DNA from 4 places in the Sphaerisporangium sp. NPDC051011 genome. Region 3 is predicted to be linked to each of the others. Evidence: riboswitches for the same ligand, from Rfam matches in the RefSeq annotation. Region 3 holds a riboswitch; each other region holds the start of a gene.
The links. Region 3 has a riboswitch for cyclic di-AMP ahead of AB0H21_RS08160 (C40 family peptidase). Riboswitches for the same ligand answer to the same signal wherever they lie in the genome.
Positions count from the first base shown of each region.

Region 1: linked by a shared signal. The riboswitch ahead of AB0H21_RS38010 (NlpC/P60 family protein) and the one ahead of AB0H21_RS08160 (C40 family peptidase) in region 3 are both predicted to bind cyclic di-AMP.
Region 2: linked by a shared signal. The riboswitch ahead of AB0H21_RS31240 (hypothetical protein) and the one ahead of AB0H21_RS08160 (C40 family peptidase) in region 3 are both predicted to bind cyclic di-AMP.
Region 4: linked by a shared signal. The riboswitch ahead of AB0H21_RS11310 (CHAP domain-containing protein) and the one ahead of AB0H21_RS08160 (C40 family peptidase) in region 3 are both predicted to bind cyclic di-AMP.

Region 1 covers NZ_JBFAGG010000025.1:86,648-89,846, reverse strand. The annotation lists gene AB0H21_RS38020 (RDD family protein) at 1-119, opposite strand, end outside; gene AB0H21_RS38015 (amino-acid N-acetyltransferase) at 236-781, opposite strand; cyclic di-AMP (ydaO/yuaA leader) riboswitch at 1,185-1,386, shown strand; gene AB0H21_RS38010 (NlpC/P60 family protein) at 1,392-2,459, shown strand; gene AB0H21_RS38005 (LuxR C-terminal-related transcriptional regulator) at 2,665-2,829, opposite strand.
Region 2 covers NZ_JBFAGG010000016.1:22,284-25,482, forward strand. The annotation lists gene AB0H21_RS31230 (DeoR/GlpR family DNA-binding transcription regulator) at 1-565, shown strand, start outside; gene galT (galactose-1-phosphate uridylyltransferase) at 562-1,641, shown strand; cyclic di-AMP (ydaO/yuaA leader) riboswitch at 1,708-1,842, shown strand; gene AB0H21_RS31240 (hypothetical protein) at 1,892-2,833, shown strand; gene AB0H21_RS31245 (site-2 protease family protein) at 2,883-3,199, opposite strand, start outside.
Region 3 covers NZ_JBFAGG010000003.1:202,448-205,646, forward strand. The annotation lists gene AB0H21_RS08150 (hypothetical protein) at 1-447, opposite strand, end outside; gene AB0H21_RS08155 (metalloregulator ArsR/SmtB family transcription factor) at 444-1,019, opposite strand; cyclic di-AMP (ydaO/yuaA leader) riboswitch at 1,438-1,596, shown strand; gene AB0H21_RS08160 (C40 family peptidase) at 1,679-2,209, shown strand; gene AB0H21_RS08165 (hypothetical protein) at 2,445-3,199, shown strand, end outside.
Region 4 covers NZ_JBFAGG010000004.1:234,166-237,364, forward strand. The annotation lists gene AB0H21_RS11305 (ABC transporter substrate-binding protein) at 1-793, opposite strand, end outside; gene AB0H21_RS11310 (CHAP domain-containing protein) at 1,304-1,996, opposite strand; cyclic di-AMP (ydaO/yuaA leader) riboswitch at 2,011-2,163, opposite strand; gene AB0H21_RS11315 (hypothetical protein) at 2,902-3,199, shown strand, end outside.

The DNA.
Region 1 (3,199 bases), on a different contig from region 3:
GGACGGTGGACGACCGTCACCTCAGGATCTGCGTTCTGATGCCCGTATTGCGGAGATCCGGACGACGGCTGGTGGCCGTCCGGTTCGTCGCGGGGGTACGGCGGCTGTCCGGTGCTCACCGTGTCACCTCACTTCGGCTTCGCATGCGGCATATGTCAGACACGCATGCAGTGGTGTTGCCCAACGTAGCGACAGCCGCATCAACAGTCACCTTTCCACCAGGTCATCGCGAGGGTCAAGATCGGGGGACCAAATGGAGGAGCATCCGCGTGTTGCCGAGGGTGTTGGGCTTGACATGTTCCAGATCGAGGAACTCGGCTACGCCCTCATCGTAGGAGTCGAGCAACTCGGCGTACACCTCAGGAGACACCGGAGTGCCCTGGATGGGGGCGAAACCGTGCCTGGCGAAGAATTCGACCTCGAACGTCAGGCAGAAGACCCGCCGCAGCCCCAGATCGCGAGCCGCGTCGATGAGCGCGCCGACGATCATATGCCCGATTCCCATGCCACGGCAGCCGATATCGACCGCAACGGTGCGAATCTCGGCCAGATCCTCCCAGAGGACGTGAAGCGCCCCGCATCCGACGACCGCGCCGTCCCGTTCGGCGACCCAGAACTCCTGGACGTCCTCGTAAAGGGTGACCGTCGACTTGCGCAGCAGGCGCGGGCCGTCGCCGGAGTAGGTGTCGACGAGCCGCCTGATGGCCCGGACGTCGGGCGTGCGGGCTCGCCGCACCACCACCGTGCTGCCGGAGGGCACGGACTCCACGACCTGCTCCATGAAGCGCCAGGGTATCCTCCCGCGCGGGTCCGCCGCCGCCGGCGTTACCGCATCGATTCCGGGATCGATCGCGATATCGGGCTGCCCGAAACCCCGCCCCCTCGATATCGGTGTGGCGGATGGTGACGGAGTGAACGCGTGGCGTCAAAGGGACGGCGGCGCCATCCGCTTCGGCGGGATATGACGTTCCGCACAGTCGCGGACCTGCGCCACACGCGCCCGACATGGGGTCAAAAACGCGTAAACGCAGGGTAATGCCGCGCTGCCAGCACTTTGAGCGTGATCATCCTGTGATGTCTCGGTTGTGAAATCTCAACAGAATCCGCAGTTCCGGTTGAGGCGGAACCTGAGCTGCACTAGTGTCCAGCGTCGATACCGGTCATCGCACAGCGGTGGCCGCGCCGCCGAATCCCGGCCGCACCCCCGTAAGCGGCGGGAACCGGGGACCCAACGGCGCACGCAGGGGGCACGCCCCCGGCGGGCCGCCATCCCGGGGTGAATCCGAGAGGGAGGGCATGGACGTGTCCTCTGTGGTCGCGCGCTCGGTAGGGCTACTCCGGCCCGAACCCGTCAGCTAACCCGGTAGGCGGCCGAGGAGAGGAGCTCGTTGGTGCAGCCTAGGCGCACGCCTGGTAGAAGCGCGGGCAGGCATGCCCGTCCCAAACGTACGGAGCGCGCCCAAGCCGGCGGAGTCACCAAGCGTCTTTCCCGCCGGATCGCGCTCGTCACCGCCGCCCTGACCGTCCTGACGTTCGGCTCGCCGCTCGTGTCGGCGACCGCCGAGCCGAAGCCGAGCCTCAAGGACCTCAAGAACCAGGTCGAGAGCCTCTACGAGCAGATCGAGTCGCTCACCGAGCAGTACAACGGCCAGAAGGAACGCCTGAAGCAGGCGCAGCGCTCGGCCGAGCTCGCCAAGAAGACGCTCACGCGCAGCGAGACCGACCTGGAGGAGAAGCGCCGCCAGGCGGCCCTGTACGCCCAGGACGCGTACATGACCGGCGGTGTGGGCTCCTCCCTGGCGCTGGCGATGTCCGGCGACCCCGACGGCTACCTGGACCGCGCCGCGACCACCTACGCCCTCCAGTTGCAGCAGGGCGAGGAGGTCTCCCAGATCACCAAGTCCATGGACATCGCCGAACGCGCGAAGGAAAGCGCCAAGGCGCGCGAAGGCGAGGTCAAGAAGCTCGTCGCCGATCTGTCCTCACAGCGCGACAAGATCCGCAAGCTGGTCGCCAAGACCGAGAGCACGCTGTTCAAGCGGGCGCTGTCGCAGGCCGGGCAGACATACGGGCGGGCCACCCGCATCGACATCCCGATCCCGGGCCAGGGCAAGGCCGCCGAGGCCGCCAGGTGGGCGATGACCCAGCAGCTCAAGCCGTACGTGTGGGGCGCGGCGGGCCCGAGCACCTACGACTGCTCCGGCCTGGTGATGTGGGCCTACCAGAAGGTCGGCATCAGCCTGCCGCACTACACCGGCGACCAGTGGACGGCGGGCACGCACATCAACCGGGAGGACATGCGCCCGGGCGACCTGGTGTTCTTCTACGGCGACCTGCACCATGTCGGCCTCTACATCGGGGGCGGAATGATGGTGCACGCCCCGCGCACGGGTGACGTCGTGCGGGTCGTCCCGCTGGGCAACCGTCCATTCGCCGGAGCCGTGCGCATCGCCGACTGAGCCGACCGAACCGACCTGGCCGGGCCGACTGAACCAACCGTGCCGACCTGGCCGGGCCGACCGAGTCCGGCCGGGGCGGCCGACATCGGGCCGATACACGGGCCGACGCCGATGCACAGGCCGACACAGGATCGACTGACACAGGCGCACCCCGGGTGGTGGGCGACCGGTTCCCGGGGTGGCCGGCTCTCGCGGGCTGGATCGGCTAGATCAGCCTGCGGCGGGCCGCCCATGCCACGGCCTCGATGGCGGTGGCGACGCCGATGCGGTCGCAGATGCCCCGGAGGCGGCGCCGGACCGTACGGCCGCTGACGTCGAGCCGCCGACCCACACGGTCGACGGTCACGCCCTTGGCCAGCTCGGCGAGCAAGAGAAGATCATCGTCACTCAACCCCACGCCGTCTGATCCCGGGGGAATGTCATTCCCTCGGGAAACCAGATCCGGATACGCCATCGGGTGTCCTCCCCCACGACGAACTCGGCAACATACTGGAATGCTTCTGGCTCGCCCGTCAGGAACGGTAAACGCCACGTTCAAAGGTCGTCAAGCTCCGACCCTCCATAGGCGTTCCCTTCTTGATTGACATACCAGTGCATATGTGAACTACTCATGACATGTTCGCGAACCCGTAGGCTGGGGGCCGACAGGCGTGAAGATCGAGGAGGGCACCGTCCGGGGACGCGGCCCCGGACGCCCGCGATGCTGGTCGACGACGGGTTCGGCGGCGCGTACGGTGGGA
Region 2 (3,199 bases), on a different contig from region 3:
GAAGGAGGCCATCGCGCGCCGGGCCGCGGAGCTCGTACGGCCCGGCACCGCCGTCGCGCTGTCGGCCGGCACGACGACCTGGACCCTCGCCCACCACCTGGTCGACGTCCCCGAGCTGACCGTCATCACCAATTCCCTGCAGGTGGCCGACGTCTTCCACCGCGCGGGCCGTCCGGACCAGACCGTGGTGCTCACCGGCGGGGTGCGCACGCCATCGGACGCGCTGGTCGGGCCGGTCGCGGTGGCCGCGATCCGCGAACTGAACGTCGACACCCTGATGCTGGGCGTGCACGGCATGAACCCGCGGGCGGGTTTCACCACACCCAACCTGCTGGAGGCGGAGACGAACCGGGAGCTCGTCGCCGCCGCGCAGCAGCTCGTCGTGCTGGCCGACCACACCAAGTGGGGCACCGTCGGCATCAGCACGATCGCCAAACTGGAGGAGGCGCACGTGCTGGTCAGCGACACGGGCCTGCCGGAGGAGGCGAGGCCCCTGCTGTCCGACCAGGTAGGCACGCTGGTGCTGGCGGAACCGGGCGAGGCGGCGCAGGTGGCGGCCCAGTGAAGCGAACCGTCACCCACCTGGCCGACGGACGCGAGCTGATCTATTTCGACCGGCGTGACGACGCCGACCGCGGCGCGCCCGACACGCGCGAGCTGCCCGCGCGGCCCCGGGCCTCCGAGCTCCGCCACGACCCGATCATGGACGAGTGGGTCGCCGTCGCCGGGCACCGGCAGGGCCGTACGTTCCTTCCTCCCGCCGACCAGTGCCCGCTGTGCCCCTCGGTGCCCGGCAGGCGGACCGAGATCCCCTCCCCCGAGTACGACGTCGCCGTGTTCGAGAACCGCTTCCCCTCCTTCAGCGACCACGAGGGCACCTACGAGGAGCCCGGCGGGCTGAGCGAGGTGCGGCCCGGCGTGGGGCGGTGCGAGGTGGTGTGCTTCACCTCCGAGCACGATTCCTCGTTCGCCGCGCTCTCCCCCGAGCGGGTCGATCTGGTCCTGACGGCCTGGGCGGACCGGACGGCGGAGCTGTCCGCGCTGCCGGGCGTGGAGCAGGTGTTCTGCTTCGAGAACCGCGGCGCGGAGATCGGCATCACCCTGTCGCACCCGCACGGGCAGATCTACGCGTATCCGTACGTGACCCCGCGGACCCGGCAGATGCTCGCCTCCGCCGCGCGCTACCGCGAGCGTACGGGCGGCGACCTGTTCGCCGACGTTCTGGCGGCCGAGCGCAAGGCCGAGATCCGCGTGGTGGCGGCGAACGACCACTGGACGGCGTTCGTCCCCGCCGCGGCGCGCTGGCCGTTCGAGGTGCACGTGTACCTGAACCGGCGGGTCCCCGACCTGGGGTCGCTGAACGTGGAGGAGCGCGCGGCGTTCGGCCCGTTGTACACCGGGGTGCTGCGGCGGCTGGACGGCCTGTTCGGCGTGCCCATGCCGTACGTCGCGGCCTGGCACCAGGCGCCGGTGCGCGAGGGGCGCGACCTCGCCTACCTGCACCTGCAGCTTTTCAGCATCCGCAGGGCGCCGCAGAAGCTGAAGTACCTGGCGGGGTCGGAGTCCGCCATGGGCGCCTTCGTGAACGACGTGCCGCCCGAGGAGGCGGCCCGACAACTCCGGACACAAGACGGTTTTTAGGACAATTCACCACAAAGCTACCGCGAGGTACGGTCAACCACTAACATCCATCGAACACCGGCCGTAACGGTCGGTACGCCTAATCCCGGGTGCCCCGCCCGGGAACCGGGGACCCAACGGTTCTGGGGTGAATCCACGTCGTGGTAGGGCTGCTCCGGCCCGAACCCGTCAGCTAACCCGGTCGGCGGATGGAGAGGAGAGGGCTCTGCCCCCGACCACCGGCCGCCACGCCACCGTGGCCGCAGGCGTCATGACCGTTCTCACCATGTTCACCATGGCCGGGCACACGCTCGCCCCGGCGGCGGCCGCGAGCGCCGCCCCCAAACCGACGGAGAAGCAGCTCAAGGCACAACTGGAATCGCTCGGCAAGCAGGTCGACCGGCTGATCGAGAAGTACAACGCCAAGCGCGTCGCCGTGGCCGAGGCCAAGGCGGCCGAGAAGGCGGCGCGCTCACGCCTCAAGGAGGCCGAGCAGGGCCTGGAGGCGGTGCAGGAGCAGGTGGGCGACCTCGCCCAGCTCCAGTACCAGGCGGGCGACCTCGGCGTCGCGGGCCAGCTCATGTCCCCCGGCTACGGCGGCGCCGCCCTGCTGCTCCAGCTCCAGGACGAGCAGAACGCCAAGATCGCGAAGTTCGCGGTGGTACGGGACGAGCGCAGGAAGGCCTCGGACGAGGCCGCGCGGCTCACCGTGCGCCTGCGCGGCGACGTGGCCGAGGTGACCGCTCAGCGCAAGGACGCCGAGCGGCTGATCGGCCAGATCAAGGACAAGCTGGACGCGCTCGTGCCGACCGCGCCCGGCAAGCGGGCCAACGGATCGTGGGCCCCCGAACTGCCCGCCGGGAGCGACAACATCACCCCGCGGATGCGCCTGATGCGGGCGGAGGTGCGCAGCCACTTCGACCTGAGCTTCCCGGTCGGCTGCTACCGGCCCGAGGACTCCGGCGAGCATCCGCTGGGGAGGGCCTGCGACTTCATGCTCAGCTCGGGCGGCGCGATGCCGTCCGCCGGGCAGGCGGCGCTGGGCGACGCGATCGCCGCCTGGGCGATCAAGAACGGCGGCAAGCTGGGCGTGAAGTACGTCATCTACCGGCAGCGCATCTACAACCTGGGCTTCCCGGGCTGGCGCGCGATGGAGGACCGGGGCGGCGTCACGGCCAACCACTTCGACCACGTGCACATCTCGATGTACTGAACGCCGGACGAGGCGCCGCCGGCCGGGCGGCGCCTCCGGCGAGTGAGGGTCAGCCCGTCAGGCGGATCGGGTTGACGATGTCGGCGTAGATCAGCAGGCCGAAGACCACGAACAGCACCGCCACCACGCCGTACGTCAGCGGCAGGGCCTTGGCGATATCGACGTGCCCCGGCATGGCGCGGCGGCGCACCCGGGCGTACCCGCGCTTGAGACCCTCCCACAGCGCGCCCGCGATCTGGCCGCCGTCCAGGGGCAGCAGCGGGACGAGGTTGAACATGCCGACCGCGAGGTTCATGCCGCCGAGCAACTGGAGGAACAGAGCGATCTTCCCCTCCAGCGGAAGCTTGGAGGCGGCGATCTCACCGC
Region 3 (3,199 bases):
AGCCTCGGGAAGGTCGCGGTCACGCTTGAGAGGCCCCGCGAGCAGGATGAGGCCCGTCAAGGTCATCCCGCCGGTCATGATCCACATGGCGGGCCGCACGCCGAGGGAGTCGCCCAGCGCGCCGCCGAGCAGAGCGCCGAGCGGGACCGTGCCGAGCAGGCCGATCAGCACCCAGGGCACCCAGGACGCGGCCGCCAGCACGCCCACGACCAGCGCGTTCGCCTGCAGGACGGTGATGGCCACGAGCGGCAGGGCCACAGTGGTGACCGAGCTTCCGAACGCGCTGGCCGTCTCGCCGACCCACAGCAGCCGGAAGTCGCGCTCGCGCAGCGGCCCGCCGCGCCTCCGAAGCCCGGGGGGACGGGCGTCCGCGCTCGGGGTTTCGGGGGGCCGGGTACCGGTGCCGGCGGGGCGCGCCCACGCGGGCCGGGCGCGGCGGGCCTTCACGGGCGCCCCGGGACGCCGAAGGTGAACACGAACACCGGGTCGCGGCGCTGGCCGTCGTCCGGGATCTCCCGCGTGGCCCAGCGCTCGTAGAGGCCGATGACCTCGTGGGACAGCTCGGACAGCTCCGAGGGCGTCAGCCGCAGCCACTTGTCGGTGGAGAAGGGCGCGCCGTGCCACGCCTCGCGCTCCTCCTCGGAGGAGGCGTAGTAGGCGCGCACGAGGTTGACGTGGTGTTCGAGGTTGAGCGACTCGGCCGCGCCGGCGATGGCCGCGGAGGCGGGGTCGCCCTCGAAGTCGCGCGTGGACCAGCGGATCGCGTTCGCGACCAGGCGCCACCAGCGTTCCCGCCGGTCGCGGGCCAGCTCGGGTGCCTCCTCGATCAGCTCTCCCGAGGCCAGGACGCGCAGGTGGTGGCTGACGTTCGCGACCGCCTGGCCGGTGTGGTCGGCCAGCATGCTGACCGTGCAGGGCCCGTAGACCCGCAGGGCGTCCATGAGCCGCCTGCGTAGGGGGTGGGCAAGGGCCGCCAGGACGCGGGAGTCGGTGATCTGCCGGACGTTCTCGTTCTCCATGACCCCACGCTGGCATGCGCAACGATTACTGTGCAAGATGAATTGCTAAACACCTCTTGCATACTTGCATCTCTAGAGAGACCGCGCGGTCGGTCCCGGGCGACCAAGATCGCTAACTCGTGTGACTCCCGTGGCCGGTGGGACTTCTATCGGGCCAAGTTTCGGGATATGTGAGGGGAATCACATTCGGGTAACAGGCGTCATTGATATGCAGGCGTTATCTGGCGAAGATCGCGTTATTTGATCTACGTTCACCCGGCTGACCCTTTGCCGTAAATTGGCAAATCTTGTACCTTCTGGGCCGCGGCGAGCACGCCATGCCGTCGCGCCGTAGGCCGGACCGTCGCGGGGGCCGGCTTATGCAAGACCATCCATTCGGCCGCCGCCGTGAACACATAGGGAAACCGAGAAAACCACAGGCGGTGGTCTGCCGAATCCGTGCGGCAAGGAGCACGGAGCCGGGGAACCAATTGACCCCTACCCCAGGGGTCGGGGGTGAATCGGCGCCATTGCGCCGTAGGGCTACTTCCATGCCCGAATCCGTCAGCTAACCCGGTAGGCGTAAGTGGAAGAACCAAGGAGCGATCCTGTCCAGCACTACCCCTAGCCCCAGCCTGTCCAGATTCGCCCGGCTCTCCCTCAGCGGTGCCGCCCTCACCATGACGGCATCCGTCGCCGTGGTGTCGGTGCAGGCACCCTCGGCGGACGCGGCCGTCACGGCCATGGCGCAGAGCTCGGTCAAGGTCGGCAAGGTCATCAAGCCCGGCAAGACCGGGAAGACCTCCAAGACGACCAAGACCACCAAGCTCACCAGGGCCGCCAGACAGCGGATCAAGGCGCACACCGCGGTGGAAGTGGCCAAGAAGCAGATCGGAGACCCGTACCGGTGGGGTGCCAGCGGCCCCGGTGCGTTCGACTGCTCAGGCCTGGTCGTGTACGCCTGGCGCAAGGCCGGTGTGAAGCTGCCGCGCATCGCGGCCAGCCAGTTCCGCTCCGTGCGGAAGAAGGTCTCCTGGAAGCACCTCAAGCCGGGCGACCTGATGTTCTTCTACGGACTGGGCCACGTCGGCATGTACGTCGGTCACGGCAAGATGATCCACTCTCCGCACAGCGGAACCCGGGTGCGGATCGACAAGCTGAACGGCTATCGCAAGAGCAGTTTCGTCGGAGCCGTTCGCCCCGGAGCGTGACCGGAGCGCGGGGGAACTTCCAAGGAGCCCTTTCCCCGGAAGCCTTCGCTCGCGCCCACCGGCCACGCGACGGCCCCTCAGGGGCCCCGCCCGCCTCCACTCCCCTCGGAGGCGGGCGGGGCCTTCGGCGTTCCGGTCCGGAACACCCGCGGAGACGGCGAAGCACCGGGCCGGGCAGCGGGTCGTGCCGCGCGGGGAGCGCGCCGGCGGGGGAGCGGCCAGGTAGATTGCCCGCATGCGCGTCGTGTGGCTGGGGACCGTGCTGGCGGGCCTGCTGGCCGCGCTGACCGTCCCCCCGTCCCCCTCTGTGCCCCCACCGGCGCCCCCGTTCGTATCCCCGCACCTGCCCCCTGCGCCCCCGGGCATGTCCGCGGCCACGCCCCTGACCGCGCCGACCGTGCCCCCGACGCCCCCGGCGCCGGACGCCGTGACCGGCGAGCATCCGGAGATCTGGGGCCACGCGCGCGTCGTCCGCGGAACCCGCTCCCTGGTGATCGGCACGGCCACCGCGAGCGAAGCGGACCTAGCCGACCTCGCCCGCAGGGCCGACCGCGCGAGCCTCGTCGTCGCGCGGGTCGCCGGGCCGGTGCGCCCGCTGGTCCTGGTGCCCGCCACCACCGCGCAGGCGGCCACGCTCGCGGCCCCCGCCTCGGTGGACGGCCTCGCCGCCGTCGCCGCCACCGACCGCGTGATCATCGAGCCGGGCTCGTTCGCCCGCCTCAGCGACGCCGGCCGTGACGTCGTCCTCGCCCACGAGCTGACGCACGTCGCCACCGGGGCCGCGACGGACGCGCGCACCCCGAAATGGCTGGTCGAGGGCTTCGCCGACTACGTGGGCTACCTGCGCTCGGGCATCCCCGTCCGCGAGGCCGCCGCCGAGCTGGCCGCCGAGGTGCGCGCGGGCCGCACGCCGTCCGCGCTGCCCGGCCCGGACGATTTCGCCCCCGGATCACCGCGCCTGGCCCAGGCGTACGAGGAGGCGTGGCTCGC
Region 4 (3,199 bases), on a different contig from region 3:
TCTTCTGGGTGAAGTCGAACGCGGTCTTGACGGCCGGGTTCTTGTCGACGATGAGCTGCTGGTCCTTGTCGAAGTAGGTCACGTTGCCGTTCTTGGCGGCCTCCTGCGACAGCACCACGTTGTAGATGGTGTTGACGCTGTCGACGAACTTGGCGTCCTTGACCTTGGCCTGGAAGTCCTGCCCGGCCTTGATGAAGTCGTCCCAGCCGCCGCTCCACAGCTTGGAGACCTCGTCGCGGTCGGTGGGCAGGCCGGCCTTCTTGAACAGGTCCGTGCGATAGCAGATGCTCATGCCGCCGACGTCGGTGCCGAGGGCGAACAGCTTGCCCTCCGAGTTGATGCCGTTCTCCCACTTCCACGCGGGGAAGTCGGACTGGCGGCTCTGCAGGCCGTACTGGCCGAGGTCGGTGAAGAACTGCGGGCGCGCCTTGGCGAGGCCCATGCCGCCCTCGTCGATGCCCACGACGTCGCCGGCGCCCGTGCCCGACTGCAGCCACTGCAGCATCTGCGGCCAGTAGACGTTCTCGAAGCTGTCGGTCAGGTTGTTGTACTTCACCTGGACGTTCGGGTGCTCGGCGTTCCACTTCTCCACCGCGGCCTTGTAGCCGAAGTTGGTGCCGCCGCCGAAGGTCTGCAGCGTAAGGGTGATCTTCTCCGCGGCGGCGGAGGACGTGCCGGCGGACCCCGCGGTGTCGCCGCCGTCGCCGGACGAGCACGCTGCGGTGACGCCCAGCGCGGCCGTCATCACCGATGCGACCGCGAGCATCCTGCCGCGGCGCGCTTTGTTCGTCATCTCCGGACCCCTCTCAGGTGGTTGCCCGTATTCGGGAGGTGCATCGAGGGCCGGCCCCGACAGTCGGGCCCCACGATGTGCTGGATCCCTCGGTCGTGATCCCACGAGCGTCCTCGTGGGCGAGATTTGGGAGCGCTCCCACGAAGAGTCGCCGATAGGCAACGCCGACGTCAATATGCCGAAACCCAACTGTTACTCCTGGGGCTTCTGGACCCTTGGAATCGGACTTCAGGCCCTGATAAGGGCTGTTCGGTACGCTGGGAGCGCTCCCACTTGAACCAGGCACAGTCCGGCGAAAACCGTCGCCGCGGACGGCCGCGAAAGGCCCGTCCGGGACGTCAGGGAGGACGGAGACGAAGGGGGCCGTACGGCCGGGGAGGGGCGCCCGCGGGAAGGCGTGGGCGCCCGGGGACAGGGAGGCGGCCGCGGGACCGCCGGCCGCCCGGGAAAAGGGCGCCCCTCCGTGGGAGGGGCGCCCTGGGAAAGACCTGCCGCGTCAGGCGGCGTGGATCAGGCGGCGTAGGTCGGGTAGCCGTAGCCGACGACCTGGTCGGTCGAGCGGGTGCGGACTTGGACCTTGCCGTTGTCGGTGTTGCCCTCGACGGTCTTGATCGTGCCGTCGCCGTTGTCGTGGATCACGAAGCCCACGTGGTCGATGGCGTCCACGTCCTTGCTGCCGTTCCAGGCGAAGAAGACGACCGCGCCCGGCCTGGGGGTCTCGCCCCAGCGGCCCTGCTGCTCGAACCACTTGGCGTGGGCGACCGTCCAGGCGTCGATGCCGACGGCGTCCTCCATGCCGAGCCGGCTGCCGACCCAGGAGACGAACATGTCGCACCAGGCGGCGTTGGCGTAGTCGGAGATCTTGCCGCCGTCGCGGGCGACGGTCTCCTGCGCCCGCGGGCTCTCCATGTACCAGCGGTGGAACTTCGTGCCACCGCCCAAGCTGTTCTCGGAAACGCCGATCTGGCTCTCGGCCAGCTTCAGGAGCTGCTGCGCGGACACGTGCCGCGCGCCCTCCGGGAGGCCGAGCGCCTTCGACAGGCCGGCGGCCTCGGAGCCGGCGACCTTCACGACGCCGTCCCGGCCGCTGTCGGCGTGCGCGGCCATGGTGACGCCGGCGACGAGCTGTGCGGCCACCAGGCCGCCGAAGGCAAAGGCCTTCAAGTGGTTCTTCGGGGCATCCAGAAGCCGATGTATCAACATGGACAAGGGGAAACTCCTTCTTCCACGGCCGCCTACCGGGTTAGCTGACGGGTTCGGGCGTGGAAGTCGCCCTACGGGCGCGTCCGTCAGGTGACGGCGCCCCCGATTCACCCCGGGGAGAGGTGGGTCCCCGGCTCCGCGCGAAGCGGACTCGGCGGTTGCGCGCCCCGGGGGGAGAGGGATCTCCCAGAGGACCGGCCGCGCTATGCAATCTCCGTGGCATATAGGAGTCGCTCGGGTGAGCACTTCCCCCGCACGGAGTTCAATCAGAGTAATACATCGGACAAACAGCCGCAAACACGACAAATATCCGGTCTGCGGCAGGGTTTCCGGAGGGCAAGTGGGCCTGGGGTGTGATCGTCAACGGGTTCCAGGCCCCCTCTTTACCTGCGAGAACGTGCTCGCGCCGCGCTCGGGGGAATCGCCGGCCGGGGCTCGTGGGGCCGGTGTGACAGTCGGGACCGGACGGCCGGAAAGCATTATTTGGGCCGGATGGCACCGGCGGTGTCAAGCTCTCCGGCGGGCGTGGTCGTCCGTGGTCTCGGGTGGACGCGATCGGGGGTTGCCGGGAGAGGGGCGATCGCTTATCACGGAGGAGGAGGTGTGGATGCTCACTGCGATGTCCCAGGCATAGTGGTTCGGGGCCGTGGAGGGGGTTCAGGCCGTTTGTAGGGAGATCGGGGTGGTTCGGGTGGTGGTGGGCGTGCCGGGCGCCGAGGGCGCTTCCTGCCGCCGGAGGCGCGTGTGATGCCGGAAGGCCGTTCCATCAGCAGGTGAACGGCCTTCGCCGGGTGGTCGTAAGACTTTGTTCACCGGTTGTTACCTCACGTGTCGCGTCATGCGGCTACCTTGCTTTCGTCGTGAAAGGGTCAATCCCCGGCGTGGAGAGGAACGGTCGAAGCCGCGTGCGGGAGCAGGGGTCGGCCGTCGCCTGGGTGGAGTCGCCTCTCCAGTTGCTGTGTGCGGTCGAGGCACGGCACGCGGGGGTCGCGGGGCCCGAGATGCGCGTGGTCACCCGCGCGAAGCTGCCCGCGCTCAAGGTCACGCGCAGGGAGCTCGCCACGCTCGACCTGCCGCCGGGCCTGCGCATCGAGACCGCGACCGACGGCCACATGCCCCGTCCGGGACGCCGCGCCGCCTGGGTGCTCGGGGACGGCTTCTCCGGCCGCGTCCAGCTCACCTCGCTGACCGCCGCCCCCGCCC